Regions from separate parts of the Vibrio sp. 2433-A1 genome, predicted to be linked through region 2. Evidence: predicted binding sites of a transcription regulator. Region 2 holds the regulator's gene; the other holds the start of a gene.
What was found. Region 2 encodes PurR, which represses purine synthesis genes. Its sites were predicted from a motif close to TNANGNAAACGTTTNCNTNA; they were not measured.

Region 1 (5,720 bases), on a different contig from region 2:
TTGTCATACCGATGATCTTGCCACCGAAGCCAACATACTTGTACCAGAAGTCTGCGATACCAGCTTCAACAGCGATACGTGCCGTTACGTCAGATGGAAGTACAGACTCACGGTACTCAGCGTCTTGCTTGTCAAATGCATCTGTTGATGGCATTGAAACAACGCGTACTTGCTTACCTTCAGCTGTTAGCTGTGCAGCTGCTTCTACTGCTAGCTCAACTTCAGAACCGGTTGCGATAAGGATAAGCTCTGGTTTGCCTGCACAATCTTTCAGGATGTAACCACCGCGAGCGATGTTTGCAACTTGCTCTTCGTTACGCTCTTGCTGTGCAAGGTTTTGACGAGAGAAGATTAGAGACGTTGGACCGTCTTTGCGCTCGATAGCCAGTTTCCAAGCTACTGCAGATTCCACTTGGTCACATGGACGCCATGTGCTCATGTTTGGCGTTAGACGTAGAGAAGCCATTTGCTCAACTGGTTGGTGAGTTGGGCCATCTTCGCCAAGACCGATAGAGTCGTGTGTGTAAACTTGGATGTTCTGAACTTTCATCAGAGCAGCCATACGCATTGCGTTACGAGCGTATTCCATGAACATTAGGAAAGTAGCGCCGTATGGTACGAAACCACCGTGCAGCGCAATACCGTTCATGATAGCCGTCATACCAAATTCACGGACACCGTAGTGGATGTAGTTACCAGACGCATCTTCAGCAGATACTGACTTAGAGCCAGACCACATAGTTAGGTTAGATGGTGCAAGGTCAGCAGAGCCGCCTAGGAATTCTGGTAGCATAGCACCAAACGCTTCTAGCGCATTTTGAGACGCTTTACGTGATGCGATGTTTGCTGGGTTAGCTTGAAGATCAGCAATGATTGCGTTTGCTTTCTCTTCCCACTCGGCAGGTAGCTCGCCGTTTAGGCGACGCTTAAGCTCAGCCGCTTCAGCTGGGTAAGCTGCTGCGTATGCATCGAACTTAGCGTTCCACGCTGCTTCCTTAGCTGCGCCTGCTTCTTTCGCATCCCACTCTGCATAGATGTCTGCTGGGATTTCAAATGGACCGTGTTCCCAACCAAGTTCTTTGCGAGTTGCTGCAATTTCTTCAGCGCCTAGTGGAGCACCGTGACAATCGTGTGAACCAGACTTATTAGGTGAACCAAAACCGATGATCGTCTTAGTACAGATTAGAGTTGGGCGTGGGTCAGCTTTCGCTGCAACAATAGCAGCATTGATCGCTTCTGGATCGTGACCGTCTACTGCAGGGATTACGTGCCAGCCGTACGCTTCAAAACGCTTAGGTGTGTCGTCAGAGAACCAACCTTCTACTTCACCATCAATTGAGATACCGTTGTCATCCCAGAATGCGATTAGCTTACCAAGACCTAGCGTACCAGCTAGAGAACATGCTTCGTGCGAGATACCTTCCATCAGACAGCCGTCACCCATGAATGCATAAGTGAAGTGGTCAACGATGTCGTGGCCTTCTTTGTTGAATTGTGCTGCTAGAGTTTTCTCAGCAAGCGCCATACCCACAGCGTTAGTGATACCTTGACCTAGAGGACCTGTTGTTGTTTCAACACCTGGTGCGTAGCCGTACTCAGGGTGGCCTGGAGTCTTAGAATGCAGCTGACGGAAGTTTTTCAGATCGTCAATTGATAGCTCGTAACCTGCAAGGTGCAGTAGAGAGTATATCAGCATAGAACCGTGGCCGTTAGACAGAACAAAACGGTCGCGGTCAGCCCACTCAGGGTTAGCCGGGTTGTGGTTTAGGTGAGAACGCCAAAGAACTTCAGCGATGTCAGCCATACCCATAGGTGCACCTGGGTGACCAGAGTTAGCTTGTTGTACACCATCCATACTTAGAGCACGGATTGCGTTTGCGAGATGTTGACGAGAAGACATGTCAGCTCCTGAATGCATTAAGCGAATCAAATAAGTGTGTGAATAATAATTCTCTCAAAGCACTTGGGGCACTGCAAACGTTTTCCAAGCCAAAAGCTCACAATTTTCCGAGATTTCGCTCCCTTTACCCTCAAGTTGTCTATATATAAACACAGTAAAGCAAACGTTTAGTTATGATTGATGAAAAAAAAGAGCTTGTAATTCGAGCAATCAAAATTAGAATAGACGTCTAGATGTAGATACACCTACAATTACTAATATTATTTAATAGTGATGAGTTAATAAAACTGGTCACTCTCAATCGATAAAGTGGAGCTCACATGGCTAAGCACCTGTTCACTTCTGAGTCAGTATCAGAAGGTCATCCAGATAAAATTGCAGACCAAATTTCTGATGCAGTACTTGATGCGATTCTAGAACAAGACCCTAAAGCACGTGTTGCGTGTGAAACTTACGTAAAAACCGGCATGGTAATGGTTGGTGGTGAAGTAACTACTTCTGCATGGGTTGATATCGAAGAGATCACTCGTGAGACAGTACGTGAAATTGGTTATGTTCACTCAGACATGGGTTTTGATGCTAATTCTTGTGCGGTTCTAAACACTATCGGCAAGCAGTCTCCAGACATCAACCAAGGTGTTGATAAAGCAGACCCTAAAGATCAGGGCGCTGGCGACCAAGGCATCATGTTTGGTTATGCAACCAACGAAACTGAAATTCTAATGCCTGCACCAATTACTTACTCTCACCGTCTTGTAGAAAAACAAGCGGAAGTTCGTAAGAATGGCAAGCTAGACTTCCTTCGCCCAGATGCGAAATCTCAGGTAACGTTCCAATATGATCAAGGTAAGATCGTTGGTATCGATGCAGTTGTTCTTTCAACTCAGCACTGTGATTCAATCTCGACTCCAGATCTACGTGAAGCAGTAATGGAAGAGATCATCAAGCCAGTACTGCCTTCTGAGTGGATCAACAAAGAGACTAACTTCTTTATCAACCCAACTGGCCGTTTCGTAATCGGTGGTCCTATGGGTGACTGTGGTCTAACAGGTCGTAAGATCATCGTAGATACCTACGGCGGCGCAGCTCGTCACGGTGGCGGTGCATTCTCTGGTAAAGATCCATCAAAAGTAGACCGTTCTGCAGCATACGCAGCGCGTTACGTAGCGAAAAACATCGTAGCAGCTGGCATGGCTGACCGTTGTGAAATCCAACTGTCTTACGCTATCGGTGTAGCAGATCCAACGTCTATCATGGTTGAAACGTTTGGTACTGAGAAAGTTGCCCACGAGATCATCATCGAAGCTGTTCGTCAGAACTTCGACCTACGTCCATACGGTCTACAAGAAATGCTGAACCTGCTTCAGCCTATCTATAAGAAGACTGCGGCATACGGTCACTTTGGTCGTGAAGAGTTCCCATGGGAAGCGACAGACAAAGCAGCGATTCTTGCAGAGTTCGCTGGTCTTAAGTAATTAAAATTTAAGACGTAATAGAATTGAAAAGGGCTTTTGGGTAACCAAAAGCCCTTTTTCTTTAGGGATAAATTTATGGCGTAAATTTGTATTTTTTTGCCATGGGGTCAATAGTTAAAAATATGTTAACGAGCAATTTCAGCGATGAAAGCTCGTTTGCGTTAACTGATGCGCCGCTTACATCCCAGAAGTCGCCAAGCCGGGCATCGAGTTTCCAACGCTAAATTTGCCAGCGAATTTAGTCTACATAGAGAATCGATCAAGGAGGATGTATGCCTCGTACGGTGAATCCAGACGACTTTAAACCTAAACAGAAAGAAGTCCCAGACTCGGAATACGCTCGCACGATTCCGTGTAATCAACTCAGTATTTCAGCACCATTCCACTGGCTGTCTCTTGGCCTGCATGACTTTGTTAGAATGCCCTTAATCAGTGCTTTCTATGGGTTATGCTTTATGGCAGCAGCAATCGGCATTGTGCTACTCGTTCAATGGCAAGGCACTCACCTAGTAGTCATGCCAAGTCTAGTGGTCTATATGCTCATTGGCCCTTTCCTCGCTTTAGGCTTATACGATGCCGCTTGGGAACGAGAAAAAGGCCATAGCGCCAGCTTAATCCACTCCATGAAAGCCATTAGCCGTAACTCCTCCTCACAGTGGGCATTTGCGGTGCTATTGGCGGTGTGTATGATTTTCTGGATGCGTATTGCCGCGCTACTTCATGCCCTCTACCCTTCGGTACAAGGCGCACCGCTCACCGAATTTATGCCTTTCCTCGTCATAGGTTCACTGGTTGGCTTCGTCCTAGCTTGTGTGGTGTTTAGTATTTCCGCGTTCTCTATCCCGGTAATGATGGAACGCCGCGTCGATATGATGACCGCCGTATTCACCAGCTTTAACGCGGTTAAATCAAACATCCCTGCGATGATTGTTTGGGCGGCGCTGATTTGTGGCGGTATTCTTGTCGGCTTTGCCACCTACGGTATCGGTATGCTGTTTACCATGCCAATCCTTGGCTATGGTACTTGGCACGCTTACCATGAAACCATCAAGAAGAAACATCACCCTTAACAAGCGAAGCCATTTCGATCTATGATGCGCCCCAGCCATTTGAGCTGGGGCGTTTATTTAGGAGTGGTTGTGGATTCTGAACTCAATTATCGTGCACATAAAGTGATAGCTAACTGCATCCAGCAGGCTCAGGTCTCCTTCAAACGCACATTTACTCAGCCAAAATTAAACTACAAACTGCGCGGTAAAGCCGCGGGTAAAGCCTACCTGCAGCTAAATGAGATTCGTCTCAACCCAACGCTATTTGAAGAAAACCAGCAGGCTTTCCTTACAGATGTGATTCCGCATGAAGTTGCTCATCTGATTACCTACCAAGTCTATGGTCGCGTTAAGCCGCACGGGAAAGAATGGCAAGGCGTGATGGAAGCCGTCTTTAAAGTGCCAGCAAAAACAACCCATAGCTTCGAAGTCACTTCCGTACAAGGGAAAACCTTTGAATATCTTTGCGCCTGTACGACCTATCCCCTTTCCATTCGCCGCCATAATAAAGTACTGCGAAACCAAGCCAGTTACCGCTGCCAACAGTGCCAACAGACGTTAAGTTTCACTGGCAAACAACTGACCTAATTAAGACAATTCTCATCAATACCAGCCATAATTGCGTGTTAGACTGTAATTCATACTACTTTTCTAATACAAAATTCCATGAAAAGAATCCTATTTTTCAGTCTATTATTGACACTTTTCAGTGTTACTAGCCATGCTGCTCCACCCTCTTCTTTCTCCAAAGCAAAAAAAGAAGCCGTAAAAATTTACGCCGATCACCCAACCAGTTTTTACTGTGGTTGTGATATTGAATGGCAAGGACGTAAAGGAACACCTGATTTAGAGTCGTGTGGTTACCAAGTCCGTAAACAACAAAAGCGCGCTTCTCGAATAGAATGGGAGCATGTCGTCCCAGCTTGGCAATTTGGCCACCAGCGTCAATGTTGGCAAACTGGCGGACGTAAAAACTGTACTAAGAACGATAAAACCTTCCGTCTGATGGAAGCGGATCTGCATAACCTGACTCCGGCTATTGGAGAAGTGAATGGCGACCGTTCTAACTACAACTTCAGCCAGTGGAACGGTGTTGATGGCATTAGCTACGGACGCTGCGAAATGCAGGTTAACTTTAAGCAACGTAAGGTCATGCCACCTGATAGAGCAAAAGGCTCAATTGCGCGTACTTACCTCTACATGAGTCAAGAGTACGGCTTTAAATTGTCCAAACAGCAGAAGCAGTTGATGACAGCATGGAACAAGCAGTTCCCAGTAGATAAGTGGGAATGCAAA
Region 2 (5,720 bases):
CGGGATTTGTGCCTTATCTGCTCAAGTATCGCTATGGTAATGATGAATTCTTTTCTGAGACGAAAAGTGTTCTCTCTATCCATAATGCGGTATTTAAGGGAGTCTTTAGCTATGACGAGTTACAGGTACTTCCTGAATTGCATACTCGTTACGCACCAGATGCCGCCGTTAGCCCTACGCATGTGACTATGTTGCGTGCTGGTGTGCTTAACGCCGATAAGATCAATGCTGTGAGTCCGACCTACGCAGAAGAGCTAAAAACTGAGCTTGGTAGTCATGGTATGGCTGCTGAGTTTCAGCAACGCGCTGACGATCTTGTTGGTATACTCAACGGTTGTGACTATTCTGCTTGGAACCCGCAAACGGATTCTCTATTACCTGCTAATTACAAAGCCAATCGCCAGAGCATGGTGCGTGGTAAGAAGGCATGTAAGAAAGAACTGCAACAGCGTGTTGGGTTGCAAACTGAAGATGTTGCGGTCTATGGCATGGTATGTCGTCTGACGAATCAAAAAGGTATTCACTATCTATTACCGATTCTTTCAGATTTTCTGAAACATGATGTTCAAGTCGTGATCGTAGGTACTGGTGATCCCGTCTTAGCTTCTCAGCTAAAAGAAATTGCGGCTAAACACAGTGATAAGTTTGCTTTTGTCGAAGCGTACAGTAACGAACTCGCGCACCTTGTGGAAGCTGGTGCTGACTTCTTTATTATGCCGTCAGAATTTGAACCATGTGGTTTAAATCAAATCTACAGCATGGCTTACGGTACTTTGCCGATTGTACGTGGAGTAGGTGGTTTACGTGACAGTGTGAATGATTACGACGCTGACCCGCAAAACGCGACGGGTTTTGTCTTTGACAAACCTGAGCCAAATGCATTGCTAAATGTTCTGCAAAGATCATTGTTGCTCTACGCTCAGCAACCTAATGAGGTTAAACGTGTGCAGTTGCATGCTATGGGGCAAAACTTCTGTTGGAACAAGGCGGCGGATGAGTATCTAGAGCTTTATCACATCGCTCTTAACCGTTAGTAGAAAAGGCGCTCAACAGCGCCTTTTTTGTCTCTTTTTGCAGCATATATACACAATCTTAAACAAGAAATGATGTGTTCCGACTTCTTTCCTCCTATGTTTATGGTACTCTCCTAACCAATCTAAATTTAGAGCACAATTCAATTCACTATGAGCGAGTCTTTACTGTTTCACAAAACCTTTGCGCACCCTGCCAGCGATGAATGGGTGGTGTTCGTGCATGGTGCTGGGGGCAGCTCGTCAATTTGGTTTAAACAAATTAAGGCATATAAGCAGCACTTTAACTTGCTGCTGATTGATTTGCGTGGACATGGTAAATCGAATCAACTACTCAAAGAGTTGATCGCTAATCGCTATACCTTTAAAGCGGTGACCGTTGATATTCTTAAAGTACTCGACCACTTAAAAATCCGCTCTGCTCACTTTGTCGGTATGTCGCTTGGTACCATTATTGTTCGCAATGTTGCTGAGCTTTCTGCAGATCGTGTTAAGTCTATGGTGCTAGGTGGCGCTGTAACTCGCTTGAATACCCGTTCGCAGGTTTTGGTAAGGTTGGGCAACATGTGCAAGCATATTGTCCCTTACATGTGGTTATACCGCTTATTTGCGTATATCGTCATGCCACAACGTGCTCAGAAAGAGTCTCGACACCTGTTTATCCGTGAAGCCAAGAAGCTCTGCCAGAAAGAGTTTAAGCGTTGGTTTATTCTCACCGCTGAAGTTAATCCGTTAATGCGTTACTTCAAAGACAGAGAGTTGCCAATTCCGACGCTCTACTTAATGGGGGATAGGGACTACATGTTCATTCAGCCGGTGAAAGAAATGGTTGCGGCGCACAGTGATAGTCAACTGCGTGAGATTGAAAATTGTGGTCATGTGTGTAACGTTGAGCGCCCAGATGAGTTCAACCAGCACTCAATTGCTTTTATCCAACAGCAAATTGGCACTAAGTAGTCTACTTAATTACGGTGCTAGGCTGCCACATTGCCAGCAGGCACCAAACTGACCTTCGTTTTGTTCTCTGCACTTATCACAGTACCAGTCTTGCTTGCCTTGTTCTGACTGAAACTCTTTAATGATCTCAGATGCTTTTTCACTGTCTCGTTGATCAAACAGCCAAATGTACGGTTCGCTGCTTTCTCCAAACGGGATTTCCCCTTGTAAGCCAAAGATACCTTCACCACGGACTTCACAATCAATGTATTGATACTTGAGAAGCTCACAGACGATGTGAGCTTCGGTAGGTGTGGTGGCTGAAAATACTTTCATCAAACATTCCCATTAGATGCAGATGGCTCAGTTCTTACTTTAGCCATGATCCACTTAGCGACAACTGGGAATAAGCCGAGCAGAGCAAACGACGCTAAAACAGTCGGTGAGGCAATACCAGAGAGCGAGTCAATTTGCGCAAGCTGAGTGCCTGCGTTGATGTATACCGCAGTACCCGGTAGCATACCAACTTGACTCACCACGTAGTATCTAGCGGTTGAAATTGGGGTAAGCCCCATTAACAAGTTGATTAAGAAAAATGGGAACACTGGGATTAGGCGCAGTGAAAACAGGTAGAAAGCGCCATCTTTTTTAACACCGTTATTGATAGCAGAGAGCTTTTCGCCAAACTTACCCTGCACCCAATCACGTAGTAAAAATCGACTGCTTAAAAAGGCTAGCGTGGCACCAATCGCACTAGCAAATGAAACGATAAGTAACCCGGTTGAAAAACCGAAAAGAGCACCACCTAATAAAGTGACGACAGCCGCTCCTGGTATAGAGAATGCGGTAATCGCAACATAGGCTAAGAAATAGGTAACTACCGCAACAACAAAGTTCTCTGAGATAAAGGCCGCAAGTTCAGCTTGCTGTGCTTTTGCGTTTTCTAGCGTGAGATACTGGCCAAAGTTCACACCTAACAGAATGATAAGTGATACAAAGATAACGCCAAGTATGATTTTTTTATTCATGTGCTGCTCCATCAAGAATCATGGCCGATTAATACAAAGTGTTAATAGACTAGACAGGGAAAGCAAGCAGTAAATTTCAACAAACAAAAAAAATCAGCACAACGGCTGACTTTTTAAAAAGGGAAAGGAAAATGTGTTGCCGATTAATGATTTAATTGGTTGAGTAACTCTTCACGTCGCCTATGAGGGATCACTGACCAATGTGTGCCGTTAATTGCGCCTTCTAGCGCCCAAAGCAATTCGACGTTAACTTCAGCAGAATGCGAAGACTGAATCGCTTTAAATGCGTTTACTGCACCTGTTTCTTCGAGATTCTCAACGCTATCAATACCGGCTTTCTTCAGCATACGTTCCGTAGCCAGCCTTAAGTTCGGCAGATCTTTAAGGCGATTCGGTTTAGCTTTCGCTTGCTGTTTCTTTTCGCTGTTCGCTGCAGTTAGCGCAGCTTGGGCAATCTCAAGCGTATTATCCTTATTCTTAAACCAATCATCGCTTAGAGCAAAGTATTTGGTGACGACAGGAAAGCCGCGCTTTTTGTAAACGTAAGGTTCTAAGCTAAGAGATTTAAATTGCTTTGCAAGTACGTCGTCTGCCCTAACGTGCAACTTATCATTGACGACTAATGCAAACATAGTGTCGTCGGCAAAAATACCGAAGCCACCAAACATTGAGCGGGACTTGATTAAGCCTAACGGCTCAAATAGTCGCATTGAGTCTTTTAGTATTGGTTTATCCATGCTGTGTATTCTCGGTGTATATGTATACGCCACCAATTCAGGTCCGAGAGAGTAGCAAAATTATGCAGGCTTGTTGTCAGTCTAGTGTCATACGATTGCTAGCAATTACAATATGACATGTGTGCATATTTACCATCGGCAACCCCGCTACCAAACAATTAACTTGTTGAAGGCCGGAGGCTTTGCGTCCCATCCTTTCGAAATGGTTTGCCCTGTTCGTGGCATAATCGAACAACAATAAGGATAAATGGATTTTGGGCTGGGCATCACATTTGAATGGGATAAGTGTGATCTTGGTTCAGTAAATAGGTTTGGTTCATACACTTAGCCAATGAAAGCAACCCAGCTAAGTGTATGTCAAATAAGTTATTTCTTAATATTTTGTACGGTATTTCGCTCAACGATCTCTGGGTGCATTTCAAAGATACGCTTTTCGTGCTCTTTGTCTTTAATGCGCTCTAGTAGAATCTCGAATGCGTTTTTACCTACACGGCGTTTTGGCTGGTGAACCGTGGTCAATGGTGGTGAGAAGTACTCCGCAAGCTCGATATTGTCGTAACCAATTACCGACATATCTTCTGGAATGCGAATGCCTTTCTGCTGTAGGCGACTCATTAGCCCTAGAGCCATAGTGTCATTGAAACAGAAGATTGCGCTTGGCTTATTGTCCATTGCTGCGATCTGGTCTGCAGCTAGAACTGCAGTATCACACTCGAAGTTACCTTCTAAAATCCAATCTTCTTTGACTGGAAGGTTTGCTTCGTTCATCGCACGTTTAAAGCCACGAATACGTTCCTGACACGCTGCTTTCTCAAAGTGTCCGCTTAGGCAGGCAATATCGGTATGACCACGGTCAATTAGGTATTTAGTTGCTAAATAGCCACCTTCTTCCGAGTTATCGATGATCTTATCGGCTTGAGAGCTCTCTGGCCCCCAATCCATAACCACTTTCGGGATGTCTTTGTGGCGATCTAGCATTTCGCTCAGTTCTTCAGTTAAGTCTGAACACATGACCAAAATACCGTCTACGCGCTTTTCAGCTAGCATGCGAATGTAGTCGCGTTGCTTCTCATAAATACCGCCCGTATTACATAAGATCAGCGTATAGCCTTGGCGGTAACAGTAACTCTCTACACCATCAATGACCTCAGAGAAGAAAAGGTTTGTGGACTGAGTCACCAGCATACCAATCGTGCGCGTGGTATTACACTTTAGGCTACGTGCAACCGCACTTGGTGCGTAGTTTAGTTCTGTTACTGCTTCCATTACTTTTTCTTGCGTAGCTTCAGCAACAAAGCGCGTTTTATTGATTACATGTGACACAGTTGTCGTTGATACACCAGCTAGGCGAGCAACGTCTTTTATAGTGGCCATAAGGTTCTGTCCTGTCGATGACTGCCGCGGAATTATATTCAGTTTAGAATACCTAAGCAGAAAGTATCAGAAACACAAAAACCGCTCTATTTAGCGGTTTGTATTTGATTCGTTTGTTTTTATCGTTTGCGGTCACAATTTTAGACCGCAAAACTCTTAAGAGCAAACAAAAAAACACGAAAGCAACCTGCCGGAGGTCACAATGTTGTCTTTATTCGCCTAACAGATAGCTGCGATCTAAAGCAAGGAAGGCAGTAGCGAATGCGCTGATTGCCGAGTAGAAACCGAACTCATCAAACTTCTGACACTTTTCTGAGAACTGTGGCGTCCAGCTTAGCAGGTGTTGACGAATGAACTGTTCCTGAACAGCAAAAGCTTCTTCAATCTTAGCTTCGTCTTCTGCGTCATTTGAGCGGATGATCAAGTTACCTAAGAAATCGAGTTCAATCGCAATGTGATCTGCAGGTTCATTCAGGTTTTTGTCTACCTCAACACTATGCTCAGCCATCAACTCTTCCATCTCTTTGGCTGGTGTATCATTTAATAGACCAGACTTACCGATATACATTGACGCGTATGGTAAGGCAGAGTCTTTATCTGACTTTAAGAAAAGG

Region 1: metK (methionine adenosyltransferase) is a predicted target of PurR. The motif match lies at 2,056-2,075, and genes of this name have one in related genera.

The regions. Positions count from the first base shown of each region.
Region 1 covers NZ_JBRESC010000003.1:232,106-237,825, forward strand. The annotation lists gene tkt (transketolase) at 1-1,900, opposite strand, end outside; gene metK (methionine adenosyltransferase) at 2,221-3,375, shown strand; gene ACU01J_RS04915 (DUF2189 domain-containing protein) at 3,648-4,445, shown strand; gene ACU01J_RS04920 (SprT family zinc-dependent metalloprotease) at 4,515-5,012, shown strand; gene ACU01J_RS04925 (endonuclease) at 5,091-5,720, shown strand, end outside.
Region 2 covers NZ_JBRESC010000005.1:187,852-193,571, reverse strand. The annotation lists gene glgA (glycogen synthase GlgA) at 1-1,034, shown strand, start outside; gene ACU01J_RS07380 (alpha/beta fold hydrolase) at 1,185-1,988, shown strand; gene ACU01J_RS07375 (putative signal transducing protein) at 1,998-2,303, opposite strand; gene ACU01J_RS07370 (TVP38/TMEM64 family protein) at 2,303-2,995, opposite strand; gene ACU01J_RS07365 (TfoX/Sxy family DNA transformation protein) at 3,139-3,732, opposite strand; cyclic di-GMP riboswitch class I at 3,867-3,954, opposite strand; gene purR (HTH-type transcriptional repressor PurR) at 4,099-5,106, opposite strand; gene torD (molecular chaperone TorD) at 5,318-5,720, opposite strand, start outside.